2 regions of the Selenomonas sp. CM52 genome follow, and region 2 is predicted to be linked to the other one. Evidence: predicted binding sites of a transcription regulator. Region 2 holds the regulator's gene; the other holds the start of a gene.
The links. Region 2 encodes HrcA, which represses chaperone genes, less so after heat shock. Its sites were predicted from a motif close to TGTTAGCACTCNNNNNNNNNGAGTGCTAACA; they were not measured.
Positions count from the first base shown of each region.

Region 1: a site for HrcA is predicted at 11,909-11,939, ahead of groES (co-chaperone GroES). Genes of this name have one in related genera too.

Region 1 is NZ_ALNM01000047.1:28,213-47,467, reverse strand. Features, by position in the region: gene HMPREF1153_RS11150 (molybdopterin-binding protein) at 1-715, opposite strand, end outside; gene narI (respiratory nitrate reductase subunit gamma) at 727-1,410, opposite strand; gene narJ (nitrate reductase molybdenum cofactor assembly chaperone) at 1,407-1,931, opposite strand; gene narH (nitrate reductase subunit beta) at 1,931-3,352, opposite strand; gene HMPREF1153_RS11130 (nitrate reductase subunit alpha) at 3,342-7,037, opposite strand; gene modA (molybdate ABC transporter substrate-binding protein) at 7,292-8,083, shown strand; gene HMPREF1153_RS11120 (sulfate/molybdate ABC transporter ATP-binding protein) at 8,083-9,126, shown strand; gene modB (molybdate ABC transporter permease subunit) at 9,136-9,789, shown strand; gene groL (chaperonin GroEL) at 9,878-11,509, opposite strand; gene groES (co-chaperone GroES) at 11,567-11,848, opposite strand; gene HMPREF1153_RS11100 (ATP-binding protein) at 12,166-13,419, opposite strand; gene HMPREF1153_RS11095 (exodeoxyribonuclease III) at 13,506-14,258, opposite strand; gene HMPREF1153_RS11090 (undecaprenyl-diphosphate phosphatase) at 14,271-15,101, opposite strand; gene HMPREF1153_RS11085 (Dps family protein) at 15,360-15,791, shown strand; gene glyS (glycine--tRNA ligase subunit beta) at 15,951-18,017, opposite strand; gene glyQ (glycine--tRNA ligase subunit alpha) at 18,014-18,895, opposite strand; gene HMPREF1153_RS11070 (hypothetical protein) at 19,161-19,255, opposite strand, start outside.
Region 2 is NZ_ALNM01000056.1:286-12,233, reverse strand. Features, by position in the region: gene hcp (hydroxylamine reductase) at 1-1,029, opposite strand, end outside; tRNA gene HMPREF1153_RS12030 (tRNA-Pro) at 1,335-1,411, shown strand; gene HMPREF1153_RS12025 (EamA family transporter) at 2,047-2,475, shown strand; gene HMPREF1153_RS12020 (DNA-3-methyladenine glycosylase family protein) at 2,487-3,128, shown strand; gene dnaJ (molecular chaperone DnaJ) at 3,267-4,436, opposite strand; gene dnaK (molecular chaperone DnaK) at 4,534-6,396, opposite strand; gene grpE (nucleotide exchange factor GrpE) at 6,450-7,091, opposite strand; gene hrcA (heat-inducible transcriptional repressor HrcA) at 7,122-8,150, opposite strand; gene HMPREF1153_RS11995 (YjfB family protein) at 8,925-9,095, opposite strand; gene hemW (radical SAM family heme chaperone HemW) at 9,177-10,322, opposite strand; gene lepA (translation elongation factor 4) at 10,408-11,948, opposite strand, start outside.

The DNA.
Region 1 (19,255 bases), on a different contig from region 2:
TGCCGCCCGTGCACAGCACCATGTCCATGCCGCGATCAAGAAGCTCCTCGATCGCCGCCTGCGTGTGCTCCAAGGCGTCGTCAGAAATGCGGTGCTCGTTGACCGAAAGCCCGAAGCCGCGAAGCTTCGCCGCAAGGACAGGCGTGAACGTGTCCTTGATCCTGCCGTGCGCGACCTCCGATCCCGTCGTCACGACGCCGACCTTCAGCGAGCGGTACGGCAGAAGCCGAAAGATCGGCTCATCGCCGACGGCTCGCGCCGCTTCATCCATCAAATCCTTTTTTACGGCGAGCGGAATCACGCGCATGCCCGCGAGCAGATCGCCCTTCTTGACCGCCATGTACTGCGGCGCACAAGCCACCATGATGTCATCAAAATCGTTGAGCCGATGGAAGCGCTCGGCATCGACGGCGAATATGCCGTCATGAAGCGCCCGAAGCTCGATCTTGCCCTCTTTCGGCTCAGAGGCTTCCATTCCCTCGTTCTGACAGAAGCCGCGCAGGATCTCCGCCGCTTCGTTCTCGTGCAGCAGTGTGCCGTCGTTTTCCCAGACGTAGAGATGCTCCTTGCCCAAAGAGAGCAGCACGGGGATGTCCGCCGCCTCGACGACATGCCCCTTGCGAAAGCGTGCACCCTTCCTCACGCCGCGCACGATCTCCGTGATGTCGTGACAGAGGATCTGCCCGACCGCATCTTCCACAGAGATTTCCTGCATCGCCAAGGCGCTCACGAGCGGCTCTCCTTCCTGCGGTAGACGATGGGGCTGCGCGTCAGATAGAGGAACGGGAAGCTCAGGCAATGCACGAGGCGCGTGAACGGAAAGAGGATCGCCGTCACCATCCACAGCAGCATGTGCGCGCGGAACACGAACGGCACGCCCTCCATCAGCGAAACGTCGGGAGAGAACGCAAGGAGCGAGCGGAACCACGGCGAAATCGTCGCGCGGTAGTCAAAAGCGAAGCCGCCCAGGGCATTCGACAGCGTCCCCGCGCAGCCCGTCAGGATGGCGAGGAAGAGCACGAGGTAGAGCCAGCGATCCATGCGCGACGTATTGACCTGCATGTAGTCCTTGCCCAGAAAACGGCGCTTCAAGAGCAGCAGGAAGCCGAAGAAAAACAGGATGCCCGCCGGTATGCCGCCCGCCAGCGCGATGATGTGATAGAGATGCTCGTTGATTCCCGCCGCTTCCGTACAGACCTTCGGGATGAGCACGCCGATGATGTGACCGCCCAAGGCCATGAAGAGGCCGAGGTGGAACATCGGGCCGGCGATCTTCAAATCATTCTTCGAGAGAAATTCGCTCGATTTCGTCGTCCAACCGCGCTCCATCAAGACGTAGCGCGCTATCGTGCCGCCTATGAGCACGGTGAAAGCGATGTAGGGCAGTACGCCCCAAAAGAACTCATTCATGCTGCATCCCCTTCCCATCTCTCCGCCTGCATGAGCACGACGTCCAAAAGAAAAGCATAGGCGAGCTTCGCCTCGATGAAGCGGTCGCGCAGGAGCTTGAGCTTGTCCTTCATCGTGCGAAAGACCTCCGCCGCCTTCTCTTCGGGCAGGGCGGCGGCAAGCTCCAAGAGCGCCGGCAAATAGTCGGGAAGCTCATTCTGCGTGTCGAAGCCGTTCTTGAGAAACAGCTGCTTGTAGACGTGCATCTCGCTCGCCTGCTTGCCGAAGTCCGTGCGATCCTGCGTCGTCAGATAAAGATTCGTGTTCGGCGAGAACTCGAAAGAGCGCACATATTGCTCTTCGTAAGCCTTATTGCCAAGCTCCTGCGCGTAGTCAAAAAGCTCTTCCAAGACCTCTCGCGCCTGCTTCGTCTCAATCTCTGCCGCCGCGGCGCGGTAGGCGTCGAAATCCTGCCACCACGCCTCGCTCGGGTACTCCAAAAGATATGCCGCGAGCTTCAGCAGCTTCTTGTACTCTTCCATCAGCAACCTCCCGGGCAGACATAGCCCGCGCTGCCCTGCAGCTCACGCAGACGCTCGTGCGTCTCCGCCTGCAGTCCCGCCGGAATGACGACGCGATCCTTGCGCTTGGCGATGGCAAGCAAGCGGTACATCTTCTCGTACTCCGCCTCATGCAGGGAAAGCTCTTCGGGAAGCGACTCTTTCGTTTCCTTGTAGCGCATGACCGTGCGCATTTCCAAGAGCCGCGCGAGCGTATTCTTGACGACGGCGACGTCGCCCGCCGCAAAGAGCTGCGCCAGATATTCGAGCGGAATGCGCATGTCCGCCGCGTCGGGCAGGTAGACATCCGCTTCCACATGCTTCAAAATCGGCGAGAGCGGCGGGATGTACCAGACCATCGGCAGCGTGCGGTACTCAGGGTGAAGCGGCAGAGCGATCTGCCACTGACGGATGATCTTGTCGACGGGCGAACGCTCCGCCGCATGAATCCACGCATCGGAAATGCCCGCCTCACGCGCCGCCTTCTGCACGTCCGGATCGTGCGGATCGAGAAAGATGCCGCGCTCGCTCGCAGGAATATGCGCGGCATTCTCCGTCTTCGCCGCCTCTTCCACCTTGTCCATGTCGTAGAAAATCACGCCCATGTAGCGGATGCGCCCGACGCAGGTGTCGGTGCAGACCGTCGGCAGGCCGTTTTCCAGACGCGGATAGCACAAGACGCACTTCTCCGCCTTGTTCGACTTCCAGTTGTAATAGATCTTCTTGTACGGACAGGCGGGCACGCAGTGACGCCAGCCGCGGCAGACGTCCTGCGAGATGAGGACGACGCCGTCCTCGTCGCGCTTGTAGATCGCGCCCGAAGGACACGCGGCGACGCAGGCGGGATTCAGACAGTGGTTGCAGAGGCGCGGCAGATACTTCATGAAGAGATCGTGAAATTCCAGCTTGATCTTCTCGCCGAGCTTCTTCAAATTGTGATCATTGCGCGCCGACTCGCCGCTCGCGAGATCGTCCTCCCAGTTCGGCCCCCACTTGATCTCCATGCGCTTCTGCGTGATCAAGGAGCGCGGACGCGCCACGGGCTGATGGTTCTTGCGGCCCGAATGGATCAGCGTCTCGTAGTCGTATGTCCACGGCTCGTAATAGTCGTCAAGCTCGGGCTGATCGGGATGGTAGAAGAGCTTCATGAGGCGCACCGCCTTGTTCGCGCCGGAGGCGAGCGAAAGCTCGCCGTCCTTGACCTTCCAGCCGCCCTTCCACTTCTCCTGATCTTCCCAATTCTTCGGGTAGCCGATGCCCGGCTTCGTCTCGACGTTGTTGAAGTACATGTACTCCGCACCCTCGCGGTTCGTCCAGACGTTCTTGCACGTGATCGAGCAAGTATGGCAGCCGAGGCATTTGTCAAGGTTCATGACCATCGCTATCTGCGCTTTAATCCTCAAGCCAATCGACCTCCTTCATCTTGCGCGCGACGACGTAGGCATCGCGCTGGTTGCCCGTCGGGCCGTAGTAATTGAATCCGTAGCTGAACTGCCCGTAGCCGCCGATCATGTGCGTGGGCTTCATCATGATGTGCGTCGGCGTGTTGTGCGTGCCGCCGCGCGTGCCCGAAATCTTCGAGCCGGGCACATTGATGTGGCGATCCTGCGCGTGGTGCATGAATACGACGCCGCGCGGCAGGCGGGGCGAAGTCACGACGCGCGAGGCGACGACGCCGTTGCGGTTGTAAAGCTCGACCCAGTCGTTGTCCTTGACGTCGATATCGGCGGCGTCCTTCTCGTTGAACCACACGGTCTGCCCGCCGCGGAACAGCGTCAGGAGCTGCTGGCTGTCAAAGTACATGCTGTGCGTGCTCCACTTGTTGTGCGGCGTCAGATAGCGCAGCGTGATTTCCTTGCCCTCGCCGAGCTTCTTCTCGATCGGACGGTTCTCCAAGATCGGGCGGTACGTCGCCATCGCCTCGCCCCACTCCTGCATGAGCTCGTGATCGACGTAGAAGCACTGGCGTCCCGTCACCGTGCGGAAAGGCACGAGCTCCTCGACGTTCGTCGTGAACGGCGTGTAGCGGCGATTGCGGTTGCTGCCCGTGAACGTCGGCGTCGTGATCGTCTGGCGCGGCTGCACGGCGACCTGATCGAACGTGAAGCGCTCGATCTCGCGATCCTTGGCAAGCCGCGTGAGATTCGTCAGACCCGTGCGCTTCTCCATCGACTGCCATGCGCGCACGGCGACAGAGCCTTTCGTCGTCGACGAAAGCCCCATGACGGCGTCGGCGGCCTGGCGCGCCTCGAAGATCGACGGCATACCGTAGGAGACGAAATCCTTGTTTTCAATGACGCCGTTGCGCTTTCGGATCTCCTCGTAGTCCTCCTTCGACTCCCACGAGAGGCCGTGTGCGCCCATGCCCTTCTCCACGTTGGGGCCGAGCGCGATCCACTTCTCGTAAACCTTCGTATAGTCGCGCTCCACCTTGACGAGGTTCGGCATCGTCTTGCCCGGGATCGGCTCGCAATCGCCCTTCTTCCAGTCGCGAATCCTGCCTTCAGGCTGCGCCGTCTCGCCTTCCGTATCGTGCTGCAGAGGCACGGCGACGACATCTGTGTACGGCTTCATGCCCGCTTCCTTGGCGACGCGCGAGACGGCCTCGGCGAGCGTGCGGAAGATGTCCCAGTCCGTGCGCGCCTCCCACAAGGGATCGACGGCAGGCTGGAACGGATGGACAAACGGATGCATGTCCGTCGAAGAAAGGTCGGTCTTCTCGTACCACGTCGCCGTCGGCAGCACGACGTCGGAATAGAGTGCCGAGCCTGCCATGCGGAAATCGAGGTCGATGAGCAGATCTAGCTTGCCCTCGGCCGCGCCGCCGGGCTTACCGATCTCCTGCTCCTCGCGCCAACGGATCTCCGTCGGGCGCGTCGGGCACTTCTCCTCGGCGAAAAGGCCGTTCTTCGTGCCGAGCAGATACTTGAGGAAGTATTCGTGCCCCTTCGACGACGAGGTGATGAGGTTCGCACGCCAAATGAAGAGGTTGCGCGGGAAGTTCTCGGGCGCGTCGGGATCTTCCGCCGAGAAGTTCAGCTCGCCCTTCTTGAGGCTTTCAGCGACGAACTTCTTCACGTCCTCGAAATCCTCATGACCCGCTGCCTTCGCCTCGTCGATGATCTTCTGCCCGCTCTTGTTGAACGTCGGATAGAACGGAAGCCAGCCGAGTCGCGCCGCGAGCACGTTGTAGTCGCCGGGGTGGCGGTAGCGCGGCTTGCCCGTCGCCGCGACAATCTCTTGCGTGTCGATCTCGTCGCTCCGCCACTGATCGGTGCCGAAGTAGAAGAACGATGTGCTGTTCTGCAGGCGCGCCGCCGGCTGCCAGTCCGTCGCCGTCATGACGCGTGCCCAGCCCTCCGCCGGGCGCAGCTTCTCCTGCCCGACGTAGTGCGCCCAGCCGCCGCCGTTCCTGCCTTCCGCCCCGACGAAGAGCAGGAGGTTCAAGATCGTGCGGTAAATGATGTCGGCATTGTACCAGTGGTTGATGCCCGCGCCCATGATGACCATGGTTCTGCCGTCCGTCTTGATCGAGTTGTCCGCCATCTCACGCGCCGTATGAATGGCAAGCTCGGGCGAGACGCCCGTGTACTTTTCCTGCCAATGCGGCGTGTACGGCACATCATCCTCGTAGGACGAGGCCGCCTCGCCGCCGAGGCCGCGATCGATCGCATAGTTCGCCATCGTCAGGTCGTAGACCGTCGTCACGAGGCGCTCGCCCGCCGCCGTCTTGATTTTCTTGACCGGCACCATGCGCTTCAGGAGCATTTCCTCGCGCTCCGTGCCGAAGTACGGCAGAGTGACTTCGATTGCCTCATCCTTGATGTCGAGGACGGAAAGACGCGCCTTGATCGCCTCGCCCGTGTCGCTGTCCTCTTCTTTGAGATTCCACTTTGCCTGACGATCCCAGCGGTCGCCCATCGTGCCGTTCGGCACGACGAGTCTTTCCGTCATCTCATCCACGACGTAGAACTTGAAGTCGGCGTGCTTCTCGTCGGCGCGTCCCATATCCTTCGCGTTGAGGAAGCGTCCGGGCAGGAAGCTGCCGTCTTCTTTCTCGTCGAGGAGCACGAGGAACGGGAAATCCGTAAAGCGGCGCACATAGTCGACGAAGAACGGCACTTCCTTGTCGATGTAGTACTCCTTCAGGATGACATGCCCCATCGCCATGGCGAGCGCTGCGTCGCTGCCCGTGTGCAGGCTGATCCACGTGTCGGCGACCGTCGTCGACTCCGCGTAGTCGGGCGCGACGGAGACGACCTTCGTGCCCTTGTAGCGCACCTCCGTCAAGAAATGTGCGTCGGGCGTGCGCGTCAGCGGCACGTTCGAGCCCCATGTGATGATGTAGCCCGCATTGTACCAATCGCTCGACTCCGGCACATCTGTCTGGTCGCCCCAGACCTGCGGGCTTGCCGGCGGCAGATCGGCGTACCAGTCGTAGAAGGAAAGCCCCGCGCCGCCCATGAGTTGCATGAAGCGAAGCCCTGCGGCATAGCTGAGCATCGACTTCGCGGGAATGACGGAAAAGCCAAAGTTGCGGTCCGGACCGTACTTTTCCACCGTGTAGAGAAGCGACGAGGCGATGAGTTCCGACACCTCATCCCAATTCGAGCGCACGAAGCCGCCCATGCCGCGCGCCGCCTTGTAGCGCTTCTTCTTCGCGGGATCGTCGGCGATGCTGCGCCACGCCTCAAGCGCCGTCTTATGATTCTTTCTCGCCTCGCGCCAAAGCTCAGCGAGATCGCTCCTAAGGTACGGGTACTTGATGCGCAGCGGGCTGTAGAGATACCACGAGAACGAAGCGCCGCGCGGACAGCCGCGAGGCTCGAAATCCGGCATGTCGGGCGCGGTCTCCGGATAGTCGAGTGCCTGGTTCTCCCAAGCCACGAGGCCGTCCTTCACATAGATGTTCCAGCTGCACGACCCCGTACAGTTCACGCCGTGCGTCGAGCGCACCCGCTTGTCGAACGACCAGCGGTCGCGGTACATGTTCTCCCAGTCGCGCCCGCCCTCATGAATCTGTTGGTGGCCGCTCGCCGTCCGCTCCTTCGGGATAAGATAACGGAACTTCTGGAAAATGCTGCTCACTTCTCCATCTCCCTCCTGAGGAAATCTCGTTTCCTTAAAGAATACGGATATTTTCATCCGCACTTCTCTAACTTCTCTAATCCGATTTATTATAGCAAAATTTTCTCGGATTTGTCTTGTAACAAATATCACAGATGAAAAATTTTCTGTCGAATATGGGATATGCAGTGATAAATATTACTGCAAGTCGCTTTTCTTATGCTATACTAAGATGATATGGTATAATGATTTTCACCGAAGAAAGGAGTTTTTCCATGAAAAAAATCGCCCTTCTCCTCTCGTGCCTCACCCTCTTCGTTCTCGCGGGCTGCGGCACAGCGCCGAGCGCTTCGGACGCGAAGAAAGATTCCGTCGAGCTGCAGGTCTCCGCTGCCGCGAGCCTGACCGACGCGATGAATGAGCTGGCGACCGAGTACGCGAAGGTGCATCCTCAGACGAAGGTCGTCTTCAACTTCGGCAGCAGTGGCGCCCTGCAGCAGGCGATTGAGAACGGCGGCAGCGCCGACCTCTTCTTCTCGGCGGCGCAGAAGCAGATGGATGCGCTCGAAAAGGCGGGACTTCTCGCTGACGGCACGCGCAAGAACCTCCTCGAAAACGAAGTCGTGCTCATCGTTCCCAAGGATGGCGGTAAAGCGATCGCCTCCTTTGACGCGCTTGCGACGCCCGCAGCTTCGCGCATCGCTCTCGGCGAGCCGAAGGGCGTTCCTGTCGGCCAGTACACGGAGGAAATCCTCACGAAGCTCGGCATCCTCGACCAGGTGAAGGCCAAGGCGGTCTACGGCTCCGACGTGCGTCAGGTTCTCTCGTGGACGGAGACGGGCGACGCGGACTGCGGCGTCGTCTACGCGACGGACGCTGCCGTTTCCGACAAGGTCAAGGTCGCAGCGAAAGCTCCGGCAGGCTCGCACAAGCCCGTCATCTATCCCGCCGCCATCTTGAAGGACACGAAGCACATGGACGAGGCGAAATCCTTCCTCGACTTCGTTTCCTCGGAAAAGGGCATGGCGATCCTTGAAAAGTACGGCTTCAAAGCCGCCGGAAAATAATGGAACTTGAAGTCAAGATCCGCAAGAAGTTGCGCGGCTTCGATCTTGCCGTGGAATTTTCCGTGCGCGACGAGGTGCTCGCGCTGCTCGGCGCCTCGGGCTGCGGCAAGAGCATGACCTTGAAGTGCATCGCGGGCATCGAAAAGCCCGATGAAGGTCGCATCCTGCTCAACGGGCGCACGCTCTTCGACAGCGAAAAGGGCGTCAACCTCGCGCCGCAGAAGCGCCGCGTCGGCTACCTGTTTCAAGACTACGCCCTGTTTCCCAACATGACCGTGGCCGAGAACATCACGTTCTCGGCACGCGGCACGAAAGAAGAAAAGCGCAAGCTCCTCGAAAGGGAGCTTGCGCGCTTTTCGCTTGAGGGACTCGAAAACTCCTACCCCAAGGAACTTTCGGGCGGACAGAAACAGCGCACGGCGTTCGCGCGCATCCTCGCCTCCGATGCAGAGTTACTGCTGCTCGACGAGCCGTTTTCCGCGCTCGACAGCTACCTCAAGTGGCAATTGGAGCTGGAGCTGCTGCACCTCTTCGACTCCTACGGACGCGCCGCCGTCCTCGTCTCGCACGACCGCGGCGAAGCCTACCGCCTGGCCGATCGCATCGCCGTCCTGAGCAGCGGCGCACTCGAATCGCTCGGCACGAAGCACGCGCTCTTCGAGCAGCCCGGCACACTCGCGGCGACGCTCCTCACAGGCTGCAAGAATATCTCCCGCGCACGCCGCACGGCAGAGCATGAGCTCTTCGCCGAGGACTGGCAAATCACGCTGCACTCTGCCGCCCCCGTGCCCGAGAACCTCCGCCATGTCGGCATCCGCGCCCACTTCTTTTCCCTGCGCGAAGAAGCGGCGGAAAACACGCCGCGCATGGAAGCCGTGCAGATCATCGAGGATGCCTTTTCCTACCTCGTCATGGCGAAGAAGGCGGATTCGGACGCCGCGCCCGTGCGTTGGGAGATTGAAAAAATCGCTTGGCAAGGGCTGGGGCAGAAAGAATTCTATCTGCATTTTCCCGCCGATCGGCTCATCTTGCTCGAACGATAGGAGGCGCACATGGAATTTTCTCCCTTTTGGATCACCTTGAAGACGGCGACGGTCGCCACCTTCATCTCCTTCTTCCTCGGCATCGCCCTCGCCTACGCCGTCCTCCATCTGAGACGCTTCCAAGGCATTGCCGACGCCGTCATCACATTGCCCATGGTGCTGCCGCCGACCGTCGTCGGCTTCTTCCTCCTGCTCGTATTCGGCAGGAAAAGCCCTCTAGGGCAAATGCTCCTCGACTTCGGCATGCCGCTCGTCTTCACATGGAAGGCGACCGTCATCGCCGCCGTCGTCGTCTCGCTGCCCCTCATGTACCGCACGGCGCGCGGCGCCTTCGAGCAGCTCGACAAGAACATTGTCTATGCGGCACGCACACTCGGCATCTCCGAGTGGCGCATCTTCTGGCACATCCTCGTGCCGAACGCCAAGCACGGCATTGTTGCGGGACTCGTGCTGACGTTCACGCGTGCGCTCGGCGAGTTCGGCGCGACGATCATGTTCGCAGGCAACGTCCCCGGAACGACGCAGACGATGTCCACAGCGATCTACGCCGCCGTGCAGGCGAATGACTACGACCTCGCCTTCCAATGGGCGACGGCTCTCGTCCTCTTCTCCCTCGTCTTCGTCGCCGCCATGAACGCTTGGCTCGCGCGAAGCCGCGGCTAAAAAAATACGGACACAAAAAGCTTCCTGCTGCAGCGGCGCTACAGCAGGAAGCTTTTTTATTTCAAGTTGTTTGCGAGGGGACTGCGCCTTACATCATGCCCGGCATACCGCCGCCCATGCCCGGTGCGCCCATCGGCATCGGAGGCTCCTTCTCCGGCTTGTCCGCCACGAGCGTCTCCGTCGTCAGAACCATCGCCGCGATGCTCGCCGCATTCTGCAGAGCGGAACGCGTGACCTTCGCCGGGTCGACGATGCCCGCGCCGATCATGTCGACGTACTCGCCCGTCAGAGCGTTGAAGCCCGTGCCGTTCGCCGACTTCTTGACGTTCTCGACGACGACGGAACCTTCGAGACCCGCGTTGTTCGCAATCTGGCGAACCGGTTCCTCGATGGCGCGCTTCACGATGTTGATGCCCGTCTGCACGTCGCCCTCGGCGCTCAAAGCGTCAAGCGCAGGCAGGATGTCGACGAACGTCGTGCCGCCGCCGGCGACGATGCCCTCTTCGACCGCCGCACGCGTAGCATTCAGAGCGTCCTCGATGCGCAGCTTCTTGTCCTTCATCTCGACCTCGGTCGCAGCGCCGATCTCGATGACGGCGACGCCGCCCGCGAGCTTTGCGAGGCGCTCCTGCAGCTTCTCCTTGTCGAAGTCCGAAGTCGTCTCCGCAACCTGCTTCTTGATCTGCTCGACGCGCGCGTCGATCGCAGCCTTGTCGCCGGAGCCGTCAACAATCGTCGTCTCTTCCTTCGAAGCGCGAACCTGACGCGCCTGACCGAGATCCTCGATCTCGACGCTGTCGAGCTTCCTGCCGACTTCCTCGGAGATGACCGTGCCGCCCGTCAGGATAGCGATGTCTTCGAGCATCGCCTTGCGGCGGTCGCCGAAGCCCGGAGCCTTGACGGCAAGAGCCTTGAACGTGCCGCGCAGCTTGTTGACGACGAGCGTCGCAAGCGCCTCACCGTCGAGATCCTCGGCGATGATCATCAGTTCCTTGCCCTGCTTTACGACCTTCTCAAGAATCGGCAGGATGTCGGCAATCGCCGAAATCTTGCGATCCGTGATGAGGATGTACGGATTGTCGAGAACGGCTTCCATCTTGTCCGTGTCCGTGACCATGTAGGGGGAGATGTAGCCGCGGTCGAACTGCATGCCCTCGACGACCGAGAGGTTCGTGTCCATGGACTTCGACTCCTCGACCGTGATGACGCCGTCCTTGCCGACCTTCTCCATCGCCTCTGCGATCAGCTCGCCGACTTCCTCGTCACCCGAGGAAATCGCCGCGACCTGCGCGATCGCCGCCTTGCCCTCGACCTTCTTCGAGTTGCTCTTGATCTCATCGACGAGCTTCTTGACCGCCTGGTCGATGCCCTTCTTGAGGATCATCGGGTTCGCGCCCGCAGCGACGTTCCTCATGCCCTCGTGGATCATCGCCTGCGCGAGAAGCGTAGCCGTCGTCGTGCCGTCGCCCGCGATGTCGTTCGTCTTCGTCGCGACTTCCTTGACGAGCTGTGCGCCCATGTTCTCAAACGGATCTTCGAGTTCGATGTCCTTCGCAATCGTCACGCCGTCGTTCGTGATCGTCGGTGCGCCGAACTTCTTGTCGAGAACAACGTTGCGACCCTTAGGCCCAAGCGTGACCTTTACGGCATTTGCCAAAGCGTCGACGCCCTTGCCGAGCGCACGGCGCGCTTCTTCATTGAACAAAACCTGCTTTGCCATGGTAAAACCTCCCAATATCTATCGAATCTATCGAATCTGCGCTCTCTCAGACAAATCTCAGAGAACCGCGAGGATGTCGCTCTCGCGAACGATCAAGTAGTTCTGCTCGTCGACCTTGACTTCAGAACCCGAGTACTTCGAGAAGATAACCTTGTCGCCCGTCTTGACTTCCATCTGCGCGCGCGTGCCGTTGTCGAGCATCTTGCCCGTGCCGACTGCGACGACTTCGCCTTCCTGCGGCTTCTCCTTCGCCGTGTCTGGCAGCACGATGCCGCTCGCCGTCTTCATATCGCCTTCCGAAACCTTGATGACAACTCTGTCGCCCAATGGCCTGATCATGTTTATCTTCCTCCCAAATCAACGGAATCGCTGACGAATCAGCTCTTCCTAAATTCTTTTTGTTAGCACTCGCGTTGCTTGAGTGCTAATCACAGTTCTTATATTACTCATTTTTCGACAAATAGTCAAGGACTTTTTTTGATTTTTTGACCTTTTAGGGAGAAATCTACTGAAACCGTTCAAGAAATCACGCCCATGAGCGCAGATCGATTGGCAAATTTTTCTTAATCTCGGCACGCAATGTCCACGAAATGGCGGTTTGTGCGTGTGCTTTGTACCAAAAAGAACGGCCTATTCTTCCCATCATCAAAATGCCGTCAGGCTTCCAAACTGTTCTCATTGAGCAGGAAATCATAGACGCTCATCAGCAGCACGCCCTTTTCATTATAGTGCGGCGCAGGCGTATTCTTCGTGATGATCATACGCTTGAAAAAATCGCCCGTCAGCATCAGCGAGCGCTGCTCCTGCTCCATCTTTGCGGCATCAGGCAACGCGTAGGCGGATTGGATATAGTACCGCTTCGATCCCTTGTTGCAGACGAAATCAATCTCAAGCTGTCTGCGAATGCTGCCGCCCTTTTCATTCCTGTCGTTCTGCACGATGACGCCGACATCCACATTGAAGCCGCGAACCTTCAGTTCATTGAAGATGATATTCTCCATGCTGTGCGTCTCTTCCAACTGTCGGAAATTCAGCCGGGCATTTCTCAGTCCCATGTCCGTAAAGTAATATTTCAAAGGAGTGTCCATATATTTCTTTCCCTTCACATCATAGCGCATGGCGCTGTCGATCAGGAAAGAATCACAGAGATAATCAATATATCGCTTGATCGTGCTGTTGCTGATGCTCTTTTTCTTGACAGATTTGAAAGTCGCCGACAACTTTTCCGGATTCGTCAGCGAGCCGATGGCAGAGGAAAGGATGTTCAAAATATCTTCTAGTTCCGCCTTGTTGCGAATGTTGTGCCTGCCGATAATATCGGAAATGTACGTTTCTTCAAAGAGCGATTTCAAAAAAGCGATTTTCTGCTCCGCCGTCGTAAAACTCAGCACGAGCGGCAAACCGCCGTAGAGCATATATTCATTCCAGCCATCCTGCTTCGTACCGTTATAGACTGACATGAACTCTGCAAAGTTCAACGGATACAGGTGAATCTCGTCGCCGCGCCCACGGAACTCCGTGATCACATCCTTCGACAGAAAACGCGCATTGCTGCCCGTCACATAGACGTCCACATTCTTCATGCGAATGAGGCTGTTCAAGACGGCCTCAAATTCGTCCAGAAGCTGCACTTCGTCGAGAAGCACATAATACATGTCATCGCCCGTAATCCGTTCCTGCAAATGCGGGTACAGCACATCAGGATCACGAAACCGCTTGTTTTCAAAAGCATCAAATGCGATCTCGATGATATGCGCCTCATCAATTCCCTCAAAAAGCAGATGTTCCTTGAAAAGACTAAAAAGAAGATACGATTTCCCGCACCGCCGCAAACCCGTCACTACTTTGATCAAACCATTATGCTTTTTGCTGATCAGCGCATCAAGGTAGCGATCTCGTTTTATTTCCATACTCCATGCCTCCTATTGAAGATTTCTGCGGCATTACGCAAAAATCTTCAACAGTATGATGCATCGTCTATTCCTGGCGTGATTCCTCACCCCAGCACCAGTCCCACCGGGCAATGATCGCTGCCGAAGACCTCGTTGTGGATCGTCGCTTCCTTGATCTTCGGCGCGAGGCGGTCGGAAACGAGGAAGTAGTCGATGCGCCAGCCTGCATTCGTCTCACGCGCCTTGCGAAGATACGACCACCATGTATAGATGCCCGTCTTGTCGGGGTAGAGCGCGCGGAACGTGTCGGTGAAGCCCGCTTGGAGAAGCTCCGTCATCTTCTCGCGTTCCTCGTCGGTGAAGCCTGCATTCTTGCGGTTCGTCTTGGGATTCTTGAGGTCGATTTCCGTATGCGCCACATTGAGGTCGCCGCAAACGACGACGGGCTTCTTCGCATCAAGCGTCAAAAGATAGTCGCGGAACGCCTCCTCCCACGTCATGCGATAAGCGAGCCGCTCAAGGCCGCGCTGCGAATTCGGCGTGTAGACCGTCACGAAGTAGAGATCATCGAACTCCAGCGCGATGACGCGCCCCTCGTGATCGTGCTCTTCGATGCCGAGGCCGTAGCTGACGGAAAGCGGCTCGATGCGGCTGAAGACCGCCGTGCCCGAGTAGCCCTTCTTCTCCGCACTGTTCCAATACTGCTTGTAGCCCGTAAGCTCCAAGATTGCCTGCTCCGGCTGCATCTTCGTCTCCTGCACGCCGAAGACGTCGGCGTCGAGCGCCTTGAACGACTGCATGAAGCCCTTGCCGAGGCAAGCGCGCAGACCATTGACATTCCATGATACAAAACGCATGATATTTCCCCCTCAGCCCTGCACGGGATCGCCGACGAAGTAGAGATAGAGGACGACGATGATGCCGAGCACGATGCGATACCAGCCGAACGCCTTGAAATCGTTGTTCTTGATGTAGCGCAGCAGGAACTTGATCGAAAGGATCGACACGACGAATGCCGTCGCCATGCCCACTACGAGAATCAAGATCTCGCTGCCCGTGTAGTGCCAGCCAAACTTGACCATCTTCAAGAGACTCGCGCCGAACATGACGGGAATGGCGAGGAAGAACGTGAATTCCGCCGCCACATAGCGCGACGTGCCGAAGAGGATGCCGCCCAAGATCGTCGCGCCCGAGCGCGACGTGCCCGGCACGAGAGACAGCACCTGGAACAGGCCGATGATGAACGCCGTCTTGTAGTCGAGCCGCTCGATCTCGCGCACGCGCGGCGTGCGGCGCTTATTGTACGTCTCGACGACGAGGAACATGACGCCGTAGAAGATCAAGGTCGCCGCGACAACAGGCGCCGTCATGAAGTGCTCTTCCATGAACTTGTTGAACAAGAGTCCGATGACCGCCGCCGGCACGCAGGCAAGGATGACCTTGTACCAGAGCTGCCACGTATCGCGCTTCTCCCAGCTTGACTTCCAGCTTGAAAACGGGTTGAGCTTCTCAAAGTTCAGCACGACGACGGCAAGGATGGCGCCGAGCTGTATGACGACGAGGAACATGTCCATAAAGGACTTCGACACGTCGAGCTTGATAAATTCGTCGACGAGGATCATATGACCCGTACTGCTGATCGGCAGCCACTCCGTCAGACCTTCGACGATACCCAGGACAACCGTTTTCAAAAGCTCCATAATACTTAAATCCACACAGAATCCCCCTAATTCTCCCTACGAGATATTGAACGGGAACATTATACCACAGTTGCCGCGTCGTTGGAACAAAAAGGATTGCTCTTTCCATTCGCAAAATTGCGGAATCACTGCCCCCATGAATCCTTAAATTATAAAAGATAATAGATCTTATTTGTGAATCCGTACCATTTATGCTATAATGGGAGCGATGAATTTGCGGGCAAAGTTCCGCCCCTATATCGCAAAGGAGGATTTTTCATGCACAAGATGTTGAACCAGCTTCTTTCCGACCTCGTCGTCGAATATCACAAACTTCAGCACTACCACTGGTACGTCAAGGGTCCCGACTTCTTCCCCGTTCACGCGCAGTTGGAAAGCTACTACGACGGCGTGCGCGAAGACATCGATGCCATCGCCGAGAGCCTGCTGCAGATCAACCACGAGCCGCTGTCGTCCCTCAAAGACTTCCTCGCAACCGCGAAGATTGAAGAAGCGAAGCCCGGCTTCGTGACCTCGGACGAGATCCTCGCCGAAGTCGAGAAGGACTTCTCCTATATCTACGAGCAGGTGCGCAGCCTCAAGAAAGCTGCCGACGAGGCGAACCGCTACGTCACTTCCATGCTCATGGACGACCTCATCAAGAAATACGTCAAGTCGCTGTGGATGCTTCGTCAGGCGCGCATGAAGTAAGAGAAACCGCAGCATGAACAGTCAAAAATGGGCGATGCACGGATATGCATCGCCCATTTTTTCATTTCGTGCCACCCTTCAGGTCTTGAACTTGGCGGCCGCCGCATTGAGGTCGTGTGCCATATCGGAGAGACCGCGCGTACTTGCAGCGATCTCTTCTTACGCTTGCACGATCTTGCTGAAGTCAGCGACCTCGCGCAGGAGATCGTCGACGCCCTTCAAGAGGGCGAGGCGATTCTTGCGAATCTTCTCGTCGTCCGCCATGACCATGACGGCGTCAAAAAAGGCGTTGATCGGCTCGGCAAGATCCTTGAAATCGTCGATGGCGCCGACGAAGTCGTGCGCCTCGATGAGGCTCTCAGCTGCACTCCTAGCGGAAGCGTAGGCCTTCATCAGTTCCTTCTCCTCGTCCGTCTCGAAGAGCGCTGCATCGACGTGCGCTTCGCCCTTCTCCGCCTTCGCCGCGAGGTTCGCCACGCGCACGAAGGCCTGCACGGCGTCCGCCATGCCGGGCGCGGCAAGCTGATCTCTGACCGCCTTCGCCGCGAGCAGCACGCGGCGCACGTCGTCGACATTGCCGAGCACGGCGTCAGCGATGTCGTAGCGTATGCCTTCTTCGGCGAGCACGTTCTTGAGGCGCAGGCGCATGAAGTCAGCGACGTCCGCCTGCATCTTCTCGCGCACCGCCGCGTCCGTGATCTTGAGCAGATCCATCGTCCAGTCCACGAGGTCATGCAGGGATATGGCAACGCCCGCCTCGATGATGCTGTGCACCATGCCGAGCGCCTGGCGGCGCAGGGCAAAGGGATCTTGAGAACCCGTCGGAATCAGGCCGCGACTGAACGTCGCGACGATGTTGTCCATCTTGTCCGCGAGACTCACGACGAGTCCCGCACGCGTCTTTGGCTGCGCATCGCCCGCGAAGCGCGGCATGTAGTGCTCGTCAATCGCAAGAGCTACGTCCTCACCCTCGCCGTCGAGACGCGCGTACTCCTTGCCCATGACGCCCTGCAGCTCCGTAAACTCCGTGACCATTCCCGTCACGAGATCCGCCTTGGAAAGGAGCGCTGCACGCATCGCCGCTTTCTTCTCGGCATCATTCGCACCGATGGCATCAGCGATTTTTCCTGCGAGCTTTTCGAGACGCAGTGATTTATCGTAGACCGTGCCAAGCCCTTCCTGGAACACGACGGTCTTGAGCTTTTCCAAATGCTCCGCAAGGCTCTTCTTCCTGTCCTCGTCGAAGAAGAACTGCGCGTCGGCGAGGCGCGCGCGCAGCACGCGCTCGTTGCCGTGCTGCACCGTCTCAAGGTACTCTTTCCCGCCGTTTCGCACCGTGAGGAAGAGCGGCAGGAGCTTGCCGTCCGCCGACTTCACGGGGAAGTAGCGCTGATGGTCGCGCATCGGCGTGATGACGGCGTCAGGCGGCAGCGCGAGGTACTTGTCCTCGAAACTTCCCGCAAGCGCTGTCGGATACTCGACGAGGTAAAGCACCTCTTCGAGGAGATTCGGCGTGATTTCCGCCGTGCCACCATGCGCCTTCGCCGCTTCGACGAGGCCCTCCTCAATCAGAGCCTTGCGCCGCGCGGGATCGACGATGACGAAGGCCTTCTCGCACGCCTCCTCGTAATGCGCGGCATCCTCAATCGTGAAGTCGCCCGTGCTGAGGAAGCGATGGCCGCGCGATGTATTGCCGCTCTTGACACATGCAAGCTCGAAGGGCACGATCTGATCGCCGTAGAGCGCGACGAGCCAGCGCAGGGGACGGATGAAGCGGAAGTCGAGGTCACCCCAGCGCATGCTGTTCGGAAGCGGAAGACCTGAAATGAGATCGGGCAGCATCTTTGCCAGCACCTTTTCCGCACTCTCTCCCTTTTCCTCGACGAGCGCATAGACGTAGCCGTCACGCACGACGAGATCTTGCGCCTTCAATCCCTGTCCGCGCGCGAAGCCTTCCGCCGCCTTCGTCGGCTTGCCTGCCGCATCAAACGCCACCTGCACGGAGGGACCGCGCTTCTCCTCAGCGACGTCCTCCTGCTTTTCTGCGAGTCCTTCGACGACGAGCGCGAGACGGCGCGGCGTGCCGAGCGTCCGCACCGCGCCGTGCACGAGGCGCAGTTCCTTCAGAGCCTTCTTCGCGTTCTCGCCAAGCTCCTTGAGCATCCCGGGCATCGCATGTGCCGGAATTTCCTCCGTACCGATCTCCAACAACAAATCCTTGCTCATGCTTTCGCCCCCCTCTTCAGCATCGGATAGCCAAGTTCCTCGCGCTGCTTCAGATAGCACCGGGCGCAGAGGCGTGCGAGTTTGCGCACGCGCCCGATGAACGCCGTGCGCTCCGACACGCTGATCGCGCCGCGCGCGTCGAGCAGATTGAAGGCGTGTGAGCACTTCAAAACGTAATCGTAGGCGGGATGGACGCGCCCCAGTTCGATGATGCGCACGGCCTCCTTCTCGTACTTGTCAAAAAGATCGAAGAGAAGAGCCTCATCCGACAAGTCGAAGGAATACGCCGACTGCTCGACTTCGTTCTGATGGAAGACGTCGCCGTATGTATAATCCGCTGTCCACTGGATGTCGAAGACGTTCTCGACGCCCTGAATGTACATGGCAAGACGCTCCAGCCCATAGGTGATCTCTGAAGAGACGGGCTTGACGTCAACACTGCCGACCTGCTGGAAATAGGTGAACTGCGTGATCTCCATGCCGTCGAGCCAGACTTCCCAGCCAAGACCCCATGCGCCCAAGGTCGGCGACTCCCAGTTGTCCTCGACGAAGCGGATGTCGTGCTGCTTGGGATCGATGCCGAGGCTTTCAAGACTTTCGAGGTAAAGCTCCTGGATATTGTCGGGCGACGGCTTCATGATGACTTGGAACTGATGGTGCTGATACAGACGATTCGGATTGTCACCGTAGCGCCCGTCCGCCGGACGGCGCGAAGGCTCGACATAGGCGACGTTCCACGGCTCGGGTCCCAAGACGCGCAGGAAGGTCGCGGGATTCATCGTGCCCGCGCCCTTCTCCACGTCATACGGCTGCGCTAGGATGCAGCCTTGCTCGCTCCAGAACTTCTGCAGAGCGAGGATGATCTCCTGAAACTTCAAATCGAACAACTCCTTATCTCGCGAAACGGACAAAAAAACGCCCCGCCCCGCAACAAAAATGTCACAGGGACGAGACGTATCCCGCGGTTCCACCCTGATTGACGCCGCCGTGCAGCAAAGCATGCTGCGGCAAACGCCCACCTTGAATTTTATTGAACTGATGCTCCAAAGCGCCCGTCACTCCCAAGAACCGCGCAAGAATCGTGCGCCGCCCTGACGGTCTTCCACTGCCACCGTCTCGCTGTACGGAAGTTCCTTTTCTTCTTCATCGCATGTTTAGTTTAGCAAAGGACATGGCGGCTGTCAATGGAGGGACTATCATTTGTTTATCATACCCAGTTTTCCGCCTTGTTGGAATTT
Region 2 (11,948 bases):
CTTCTTGCCGTTCTTCTCTTCGATGTGCGGACAGCCGGGAAAGCCGACGGCAGCCGTCGTAAAGATGCGATCCTGATAGCTCGCCTTCGGCGGCACGATGCAGTTCGTCGTCATGAGAATCGGGCCGTTGAAAGACTCGAACTCTTCCTTCTGCTGCCACCAAGCATTGCCGTAGTTGCCCGCAAAGTGTGCGTACTTCTTGAAAGCCGGATAGTAGTGCGCGGGCAGCATCTCGCCGTGCGTGTAGACGTCAACGCCCGTACCCTCTGTCTGATCAAGCAGTTCCTTCAGATCCTTAAGATCGTGACCCGAAATCAAGATGCCCGGGTTCTTGCGCACTCCGAGATCAACCTTCGTGATTTCTGGATTACCGTAAGTCTCCGTGTTCGCCTTGTCCAAGAGCGCCATGACATCGACGCCGTACTTGCCCGTCTCCAGCACGAGAGCCGTGAGGTCGTCGCCCGAGAGGCTGTCGTCCAGAAGCTTCGCCAACGCCTTCTGCATGAAGGCGTCGATCGCCTCATCGCGATAGTCAACGACATTCGCATGATGATTGTACGCCGCCATACCCTTGAGGCCGTACGTCGCAAGCTCCCTGAGGCTACGAACGTCCTCGTTCTCCGTCGCGAGAACACCAACGTCTGCCGAGGCCGCCTTTTCCTGGAATTCGCTCCTCGCACCGTTCCAAAGAGCCGCCGCCGGAAGCTTCGACGTGTCAGCAAGCTCCTTCAGCAGCTCTTCCTTCATGCCGAGCGTCTCTTCGATCGCATCGGCAATCGCTGCATCGTCGAAGTTCGCATTCGTAATCGTGATGAAGAGATTCAGCGTGACGCGATCATTGACCGCTTGGGAAACCGTCTTTCCCGCCTCGCGCAGCGCCGTCGAAACAGCAGAAATCCCTTTCGTCACATAAACCAAAAGGTCTTGAAGTCCTGCGACCTCCGGCTTCTTGCCGCAAACGCCCACCTGCGTACAGCCTTTGCAGCCCGCCGTCTCCTGACACTGAAAGCAAAACATCTTGTTCTCCATATATACCATCCTCTCTCTTTGCGATGTAACGAGAACCCGCACGAGGCAGTTCCTCCTGACAGCCTTATCATAGCAAAGAGAACATGCCCCTTCGGTAACACTTGTTACCGAAACGAAAAAAGTCCTTCATTCTCTTGTGTGAGAATCTTTCTTCCTATACCTTTGCACGCGCACAATCTCAAATACTTTCCATTATGGATCAGCCGAGCACTCCCCCATCCGAAAATCCTGCTGCCGCAAAGTTTTTCTAAAAAAAGAAAATTTCCCCTAGCTTTTTCGGGAGAAGTCTGCTATACTAAAGCAGTCGGGGCGTGGCTCAGCTTGGTAGAGCGCTTCCTTGGGGTGGAAGAGGTCGTGGGTTCAAATCCCGTCGCTCCGACCAGCTTAGTATTTTCAAGGCTTCAGGGGTTATCCAACTGCTACTTGGATAGCTCCATTTTTTTACCATAAAACCCCAAGAGGTCAAGCCCAGAGGGTGCAGACCGATTGGTTAGGTTTCTGTAAGGGCGGCGCACAATGTCCACAAAGTGGACGTTTGTGCGTGTAGTTTATGCCTAAAATACCCGCTTATTCGTTTCCAAGACCTAAGCCCCGCAATCCTTCTTCGATTTTCTTCCTATCCGATGCGTCAAATTCGTTGCTATCGTGACAATATATGTCCATTGTGGTTGTACCATCGGCCGTAGTACGCCGAACACCAAAAAACTTGCAAGCGTGTCGTGAATCTGCTATGATATAGACAAGAAGAGAACCACCGTAAACGGCTACCTCTTCCGAAAGAAATGGGTTAAGAACTAACCGCTATCCTTTGGCGAGGGGGCGGTTATTTCTTTTTTATCACGATAATGTACCCTGTCGCGAAGATCAAAATCACGATCAACTCGAAAGAAGTCATACGCGCCACCTCCCTTCTTTTCAGAATGGAAGTGGAAGAAGCAGCCGCTTAGCCTTTGGTGGTTCTCTGCCGCTATTATACAGTATTTTCGTATCGTCCACAAGGAAAGAAAGGTTTCACTCATGTCCTCTTGGCTTCTCTATGCACTCCTCTCCGCACTTTCCGCCGCCTTCGTCTCCATCTTCGGCAAGATGGGCCTTGAAGGGCTGGACAGCAGCGCCGCCACTGCCGTGCGCGGCGTCATCATGGCGATCTTCCTCGTCGCGGTCATGGTCGTGCAGGGACATGCCTCACATCTGCCCGAAGTGTTTGCCGACCGCAGAGCCTTGGCATGCGTCACTTTGAGCGGCATTGCCGGAGCGACATCGTGGCTCTTCTACTTCATGGCACTGAAGACTGGCGACGTTTCGCGCGTCGCTCCCATAGACAAGCTCAGCGTCGTCTTCGCCGTCCTCCTTGCCATCCTCATTTTTGAGGAAGAAGTCAGCCTCACGCACGGCATCGGCATCTTTCTCATCGCTCTCGGCAGTTTGATCATCGCCGTACTGTAGAAAGGACGCACATGATGTATGTTCCCTGCGGCGAAAAGGAAATCGCCTATTTGAAGTCCAAGGACAAGAAACTCGCCGCCGTCATCGAGAGCCTCGGTGTGCTGGAGCGTCCCGTGCATGACGACGTGTTTTCCGCCGTCGTGCATCACATCATCGGGCAGCAGATCTCGACGAAGGCGCAGGAAGCCGTCTGGGCAAGGCTCTGCGAGAAGGTCGGCACGATGGATGCGGCGCATCTGCTTTCCCTTGGACGCGAGGAACTGCAGGCCGTCGGCACGAGTTTTCGCAAGGTCGACTACATCATGGACTTTGCCGAGAAGGTCGCGAACCGTGATTTCAATATCGCCGCCTTGTATGCGATGAGCGATGACGAGGTCATCTGCGCCCTCTCCTCACTCAAAGGCATCGGCGCCTGGACTGCGGAAATGCTGCTGATCTTCACGCTACGGCGTCCCGACGTCTTAAGCTTCGGCGACCTCGGCATACAGCGCGGCCTGCGGATGCTCTACCGGCACAAGGAAATCGACCGCAGGAGATTCGAGCGCTACAAGAAGCGCTACTCTCCCTACGCAAGTACCGCCAGCCTCTACCTATGGGCGATTGCAGGCGGCGCAATCGAGGGATTGAGCGATCCGGCCGCGCGAAAGAAATAGCGGACGCATCGCAAAAGCAAAGACAACGTGCATATAACGTTTGAACAAAACCGCCAATATTGCAAGCACAAAGGGGAGCTGCCGCAGCAGCTCCCCTTTCCTATGCCTTTTCGCGCACAATCACTTCGCGTCGAATATTCACTTGAAGAAACTCTTCAGCGTATCCTTGAACGTCTTCTGCTCGGGATTGACGCTTTCGCCGCAGAGGTCGCCGAATGCCTCCAGTGCGTCCTTCTGCTTGCTCGTAAGCTTCTGCGGCGTCAAGACCTTGACGCGCACATGCTGATCGCCGCGCCCCGTGCCCCTTAGATGCGGGATGCCCTTGCCGCGCATGCGGAGAACCGTGCCCGATTGGATGCCCGCGGGAATCTTCAGCTCCGCCTTGCCGTCGATGGTCGGCACCTCGATCGTGTCGCCGAGCGCCGCCTGCACAAAGGAGATCGGCACCTCGCTGATGACGTCCGCGCCGCTCCTCTTGAACAGCTTGTGATGCTTCACATAGATATAGACGTAGAGATCGCCGTTCGGACCGCCGCGCTGCCCCGCTTCGCCGCCGCCCGAGATGCGCACGCGCTGCCCCTCGTCGATGCCCGCAGGGATCTTGACCTCGATCTTGCGGCTGACGCGCGTGTGACCCGTGCCGCCGCACTTCTTGCACGGATTCTTGACGACCTGCCCCGTGCCGCCGCAGCGGCTGCACGGACGCGAGGTCATGAAGTTGCCGAGCGGCGTGCGCTGCGCCCTCTGCACCTGACCCGTGCCGTGGCAGTCGGGACACGTCTCGGGCTTCGTGCCCTCGGCCGCGCCCGTGCCGTGACACGCATCACAATTCTCCGTGCGCGGAATCGTCAGCTCGACCTCCTTGCCGAATGCCGCTTCCTCAAAGGTAATCTCCAAGTCATAGCGCAGGTCGTTGCCCGGCTCAGGGCCTTTCGGCCCGCGACGACGACCACCGCCGCCGAAGAAGGCGTCCATGATGTCGTCCATGCCAAAGCCGCCCATGCCGCCGCCAAATCCGCCGAAGCCCCCGCCGAAACCGCCGAAACCCCCTGCGCCTCCTGCACCGCCGCCCGCACCGTCAAACGCCGCGTGGCCGAACTGATCGTACGTCGATTTCTTCTGCGGATCGGAGAGGACTTGATAGGCCTCATTGACCTCCTTGAACTTCTCGGCAGCTTCCTTCGGATTGTCGCGGTTCAAATCGGGATGGTACTTGCGCGCCATCTTCTTGAACGCCTTCTTGATGTCCGCATCCGAAGCGCCTTTGGAGAGGCCGAGCACCTCATAGTAATCGCGTTTCTCGCTCACAATAAACACCTCACAGCGCCCAGTGCGCCTGTCCTTTATCGTCAAAAGAGTGCGGAGCATGAACTCCACGCTCCACACTCTCCGTCACTTCTTGCGCTTATTTCTTGTCGTCCTTGACTTCCGTGTACTCGGCGTCGACGACGTTGTCATCCTCGCTCTTCGCACCTGCGTCCGCCGCACCTGCACCGGGAGCTGCGCCTGCGCCTGCTGCAGCCTCAGGGCCGCCCGCCTGCTGGTACGCCGCCGCGCTCATCTCATAGAGCGGCTTTTCCAGCTCTTCCGTCGCCTTCTTGATGGCGTCCGTGTCCGTGCCCTTCAGAGTTTCCTTGACCTTGTCGGCCGCCGCCTGCACTTCGTCCGCCTTCGCCTTGTCAACCTTGTCGCCGAGATCCTTGATCGCCTTCTCCGCCTGATAGACAGCCGAATCAGCACGGTTTCTGACCTCCACGGTCTCCTTCTGCTTCTTGTCCTCGGCCTCATGCGCCTGAGCTTCCTTAACCATGCGGTCGATGTCATCCTTGCTCATGCCGCTGTCGGACTGGATCGTGATCTTCTGTTCCTTGCCCGTGCCGAGATCCTTTGCGGAGACGTGCACGATGCCGTTCGCATCGATGTCGAAGGCAACCTCGATGCGAGGAACGCCGCGCGGCGCCGGCGGGATGTCGGAAAGCTCGAAGCGTCCGAGCGTCTTGTTGCCCGCAGCCATCTCGCGTTCGCCCTGCAGGACGTGGATGTCAACCGACGGCTGGTTGTCCGCTGCCGTCGAGAAGACCTGGCTCTTGCGGACAGGAATCGTCGTATTGCGCTCGATGAGCTTCGTCGAAACGCCACCCAAGGTCTCAATGCCCAGAGAAAGCGGCGTGACATCGAGGAGCAGCATGTCCTTGACCTCGCCGACGATGATGCCGGCCTGAATCGCCGCACCGATGGAAACGCACTCGTCCGGGTTTACGCTGCGATCCGGCTCCTTGCCGAAGTAGCCCTTGATGGCCTCCTGCACGGCAGGGATGCGCGACGAACCGCCGACGAGAAGCACCTTGTCGATATCCGAAGGCGAAAGACCCGCATCCGACATCGCCTGACGCGTCGGCCCCATCGTGCGCTCGACGAGATCATGCGTAAGCTCGTCAAACTTGGCACGCGTGAGCTTTAGGTCGAGATGCTTCGGACCCGTGGCGTCCGCCGTGATGAACGGCAGATTGATCGGCGTCTCCATCATGCTCGAAAGCTCGATCTTCGCCTTTTCCGCCGCTTCCAACAGGCGCTGTGCGCTCATCTTGTCGGCGGAGAGGTCGATGCCATTCTCCTTCTTGAACTCCTCGACCATCCAGTTCATGACGGCGTGGTCGAAGTCGTCGCCGCCCAAGTGCGTGTCACCGCTCGTCGCCTTGACCTCGACCATACCCTCGCTGAGTTCGAGGATCGAGACGTCGAACGTGCCGCCGCCCAAGTCAAAGACGAGAACCGTATGCTCGCCACCCTTGTCGACGCCGTATGCCAGCGAAGCCGCCGTCGGCTCGTTGACGATGCGCAGGACGTCAAGACCCGCGATCTTGCCCGCGTCTTTCGTCGCCTGGCGCTGGCTGTCGTTGAAGTACGCCGGCACCGTGATGACCGCCTGCGTCACCGTCTCGCCGAGGTAGGCTTCTGCATCCGCCTTGAGTTTCTGCAGGATCATTGCCGAAATCTCAGGCGGCGTGTAGTCCTTGCCGTCGATGGAAACCTTGTAGTCCTTCTCGCCCATGTGCCGCTTGATCGACGCGATCGTGCGGTCAGGGTTCGATACCGCCTGACGCTTGGCGAGCTGGCCGATGAGACGCTCGCCCGTCTTCGTGAAGCCGACGACGGACGGCGTCAGGCGGCTGCCCTCCGGGTTCGTGATGACGACGGGCTTGCCGCCCTCCATGACGGAGACGACGGAGTTCGTGGTACCTAAATCGATGCCAATTGCTTTTGCCATGATGAATTCCTCCTAAATGTTTATATCTATAAAAAGAGTTTCCTCTATTTGACTTAATTTGAAACGACCTGCACCATGCTTGGGCGTATGACGCGCCCCTTTACCATGTAGCCTTTCTGCAGTTCCTGCTCGATCGTATCGTCCTCCTTCTCGGGATCCTGCACGCGCATGACCGCCTGATGGAAGTTCGGGTCGAACTTCTTATCCTTCGTATCAATGACTTCCAAGCCGTTCTTCGCGAGCGCTTCCTGCATCTGCTTGTAGATCATGGAAACGCCTGCGCGGAAGCTGTCGAGGTCAGAACCTTCGGCGGAAAGTGCACGCTCGAAGTTGTCGAGGAGCGGCAGCATATCCGTGAGGATGCCCTGGGTGACGACGGCGGCAAGCTCTTCGCGCTCCTTCGCAGAACGACGGCGGAAGTTGTCGAAGTCCGCGCGCAGTCGCAGCATCTGTACGTCCTTTTCTGCCAGATCGGCTTCAAGCTTTTCTGCACGCTTCACAGGATCGTCCGCGCCATTTTCTGCCTCCTCGGTACCTTCACGGCTTCCTTCGGCAGTCTCCTCGCGGACATCTCCCGTCGCTTCTTCTGCGACGTCCGCAGTGTCTGCGGCCTCCGCCTCGTCGATCTCGCGCTTCATCTCCTCGAGCTTTTCCTCGTCCTTCTTCTTCAACTCATCCTTCATGAATGATGGCATTCCCTTCACCTCGTATTTCATGCTATGCCGCTACCAGCGGAAAGGCTGCACAAGCGCAGCGATATGGTGGTTCAGATATCCCAAGAGCGCCATCGCCTTGCCGTACTCCATGCGCGTCGGCCCTAAGACGGCGATCGTGCCCAAGCACTCGCCATCCAAGTGGTACGTCGCGCGAATGATGCTGCAATCCTCGATGCCGCTGTACTCGTTCTCACGGCCGATCGTGACGACGAGCCCCTCCTGCGATTTCTTCTGCAGAACGTCTTTGACGAAGTTCTCCTCTTCGAGCAGTGAGAGGAGCGCACGCACGCGCGTCACATCGCGAAACTCCGGCTGCGCAAGCATCTCTGTCGTGCCGCCCAGATAGAGCCGCTGCTCCTTGCGCTCCTCGTCGAGCGCTTCGTAAATCAGTTCCATTGCCGCCTGATAAAGCGACTCGTCCATGACCTCGGCGCGTATGCGCTTCAAAGCGGCCGTGCCGATGGAGGAAAGCTTCTCGCCCGACAGACATCGGTTGATGACCTCCGCCATGCGTTGGAAATCCTCGAAACTCGCGCCTTTCGGCATCTTGACGACGCGGTTCTCCACGAAGCCCGCGTCCGTCATCAAGACGGCGATGACGCGATCTTCGCCCAGCGGCACGAACTGCAGCGTGCGAAAAGCCGCTTCATCCAGCTGCGGCGCAAGGACGAGCGCGAGATTCTTCGTCAGTCGCGAAATGATCTTCGCCGTCTCCTGAAAGACGCTCTCGACGCGCTTGACGCGCTTTCGATACCAGTGGTCAATCAACGCCCTCTCGCGCTCGTCAATCGGCGCGGGCGAGAGCAGATTGTCCACATAGAGTCGATACCCTTTCGACGAAGGGATGCGCCCAGAGGACGTGTGCAAATGCTCCAAGTAGCCCATATCCTCGAGATCCGCCATCTCGTTGCGGATCGTTGCCGGACTGACGCCGAAATCATGACGCCGCGCCACAGTGCGCGAGCCGACAGGCTCCGCCGACGAGATGTAGTCATCGACTACCGCCTGCAGGATGCGCCGCTTCCTTTCATCAAGCATTCTCACACCCCCTCTGATAAGGTCTACTATGAAAGTCCAAGAAACCAAGCCCGAAAGGCGCAGGCCGATTGGCTAACTTTCATTAAGGGCGGCGCACAATGTCCACAAAGTGGACGTTTGTGCGTATAATTCATGCTGTTAGCACTCAATCGTCTTGAGTGCTAACCCATGACTAGAATATACACGATAAAAGTCAAAAAGTCAACATCTTTTTTGCCTTTCGCAAAAAAGTTTTACTATGAACCCCCAAGAAGTCAAGCCGTAGGCGCAGACTGATTGGCTAGGTTTCTGTAAGGCGTGAGGACATATGTACAGCGTGCCTCTCTGATGATGCCATTGCAGGAAACGGACGCAAAAACAATCATGCCGTTTCGCGCGACGGCTGAACATATGTCCTCAAAGTTTACTATGAAAGTCCAAGAAGTCAAGCCCAAAGGGCGCTGACTGATTGGGTAACTTTCATTAAGGCGTGAGGACATATGTACAGCGTGCCTCTCTAATGGTGCCATCGCAGGAAGCGGACACAAAAGCAATCATGCCGTTTCGCGCGACGGCTGAACATATGTCCTCAAAGTTTACTATGAAACCCCAAGAGGTCAAGCCCAAAGGGCGCAGACCGATTGGCCGGTTTCATGTAAGGGCGGCGCACAATGTCCACAAAGTGGACGTTTGTGCATGTAGTTTGCGCTTCTTTCTCTTGCACAGGCTTGCGCTGTCAACCGATCGAGTCAAGCAAAGAGGGCTGTCGCACATTTTTTGCGACAGCCCTCTTTTTCATACTGCAATATCAATATTGTTGCCGACCGCAGGGTCGAGGCTTTCCAACATCTCGCCCACAGCTTCTTCCGTCGTATCCATCGCCATTTTCATGACGGAGATGCCGAACTGCTGTGAGAAGCGTGCCTGGCTCATATCGACCGACATCGCCGCTATGCTCATATCCATCGAAATCGCTCCTTTCTCCTCTTATTTATCGTACATATAAGAGAAAAGCTTAAAGTTTGCCGGCAAAGCCGCTTGCGGCAGCTACGTTTCATCTCTTTCCAACAAGAATGCTTCAAAGACGCGGTTGCCAAACTTCATGCCCTGCTCTGTCAGACGTATGCTCACCGCCGTTTCTTCAACAAGCCCCGCCGCCTGCAAGAGCGCGATCACTTCGCCATAGACCTCGTGCACATCCGAGGCAAAAGTGCCGCGAAAGCGCTTCTTATCAATGCCGTCCGCCGTGCGAAGCGCGAGAAAGGCGAATTCTTCGATGTGGTTTTCGCGCGAGCAAGGCGCTTCTTCCCTCGCAGCAGACAGACCCGCCTCGATGCAGGCGATGTAGCGGCAAAGCCCCTTCTCGTTCTCCATGCGCCGTCCGTGCCAATACGAGTGCGCCGCTGCGCCAAGGCCGATGTAGGGCACGTCCTGCCAGTAGGCGAGGTTGTGGCGGCTCTCTTCGCCCGCCTTCGCGTAATTTGAGATCTCATAGCGACGATAGCCGAGGTGCGGCAGTTCTGCCGTGATATAATCGTACATATCGCCGCACTCGTCATCCGTCGGCAGATGAAGCCGCCCCGCCTCTTCCATGCAGGCGAACGGCGTGCCGTCCTCAACGGCAAGTCCGTAGATGGAGATGTGACCGATGCCGAGCGCAGCGGCTCGTGCCACACTGTCCTTGAGATCAGCAAGCGCCTGCCCAGGCAGACCGTACATGAGGTCGAGGCTCACGCGAAAACCCGCCTTCTGTGCCATGCGCACAGCATCCTCCGCCTCCCGCGCCGTATGAATGCGCCCGATGGCAGAGAGCAGCGCATCGGAAAACGACTGCACGCCGAAGCTCAGACGGTTGACGCCCGCCTCGCGCAATCGTTCGAGAAGCTTTGCGTCGACCGTGCCGGGATTCGCCTCGACCGTGAACTCTTCCTCGCCTGTCAGTCGAAAGCTCTCGCACAGAGCACAGATGACCGCGAGAAGGTCGTCTGCCGCAAGCGCCGTCGGCGTGCCGCCGCCGATGTAGACGGTACGCGCTGTCCCCAGACAGCGAGAGCCCTGCGCCGCGATTTCGCGGCACAGGGCTTCTCGGTAGCGGCTCATCCATGACTCTGCTCCCGCATAGGAGGGAAAGTCGCAGTAAAAGCACTTGCGGCGGCAAAAGGGAATATGGACGTAGATGCCGAACGATTCCACTCTGCCACCTCTTTCCATTTCTATGGAATCACTGTCGCCTTACGACACTCCCGCAAAGAGGCGAGAGCGCGCGATTCCATAAGAATCAGTCAATCTTCAATATCGCCATGAAGGCTTCCTGCGGCACCTCGACGCTGCCGACCGCCTTCATGCGCTTCTTGCCTTCCTTCTGCTTTTCGAGAAGCTTGCGCTTTCTCGATATGTCGCCACCATAGCACTTGGCGAGCACATCTTTTCGCATGGCACGCACGTTCTCTCGTGCGATGATCTTATTGCCGACAGCCGCCTGGATCGGAATCTCGAACATCTGCTGCGGAATGATCTCCTTGAGCTTCTGCGCGAGCTGGCGGCCGCGCGTCGCCGCGCGGTCGGCGTGGACAATGGTCGACAATGCATCGACGGGATCGCCGTTCAAGAGAATGTCAAGCTTCACGAGGCGCGACTGGCGATAGTCGGCAAGCTCGTAGTCGAGGGAGGCATAGCCGCGCGTCGTCGATTTCAAGCGGTCGAAGTAGTCGTAGATGATCTCGCTCAAAGGAATGTGGTAGATGATCATGACGCGGTTCGTATCGAGGTAGTCCATGCTCTCGAACGTGCCGCGCTTTTCCTGCGAGACTTCCATGACGGGGCCGACATAATCTTTTGGCACGATGACCGTCGCCTTGACGAATGGCTCCTCGATGAAGTCGATCTCCGTCGGCGGCGGAAGCTTCGACGGATTGTCGACCTTGAGCATCGTCCCGTTCGTCTTGTGGACGTGGTAGATGACGGAGGGCGCCGTCGTGATGAGCTTCATGCCGTATTCGCGCTCCAGCCGCTCCTGGATGACATCCATGTGCAGAAGTCCTAAGAAGCCGCAGCGATAGCCGAAGCCAAGCGCGATCGATGTCTCTGGCTCGAAGATCAGCGCCGCATCATTGAGCTGCAGCTTTTCGAGCGCATCCTTCAAATTGTCGTAGTCGGCGCTGTCCACGGGATAAAGTCCGCAGTAGACCATCGGCGTCACGCCGCGATATCCGGGCAGCGGTTCAGGCGCAGGATTTTTCGCGCTCGTCACGGTATCGCCGACAAGCACGTCGCGCACGTTCTTCAAACTTCCCGCGACGAAGCCGACTTCTCCCGCCGTAAGCTCGCCGAGTTCTGCAGGCGCGGGACGGAAACAGCCGACGTCGGTCACCTCGAAAGTCTTGCCCGTCGCCATCATCTTCAGCTCCATGCCCTTCTTGATATGGCCTTCCATCAGACGCACATGCGCGATCGCGCCCTTGTACGAGTCAAAGTACGAGTCGAAGATCAAAGCGCGAAGCGGCGCATTGTCCTCGCCCTTCGGCGGCGGGATTCGCTCGACGATGGCGTCCAAGATCTCCTCGATGCCTACGCCCGTCTTCGCCGAAGTCAGGATCGCCTCGGACGCATCGAGGCCGATCGCCTCCTCGATCTCCTCTTTGACGCGCTCGGGATCGGCGCTCGGCAAGTCGATCTTGTTGATGACAGGGATGATTTCGAGATCGTGCTCCAGCGCCATGTAGACGTTCGCGAGCGTCTGCGCTTCGACGCCCTGCGCCGCATCGACGACGAGAAGCGCTCCCTCGCAGGCTGCAAGGCTTCTCGACACCTCGTATGTGA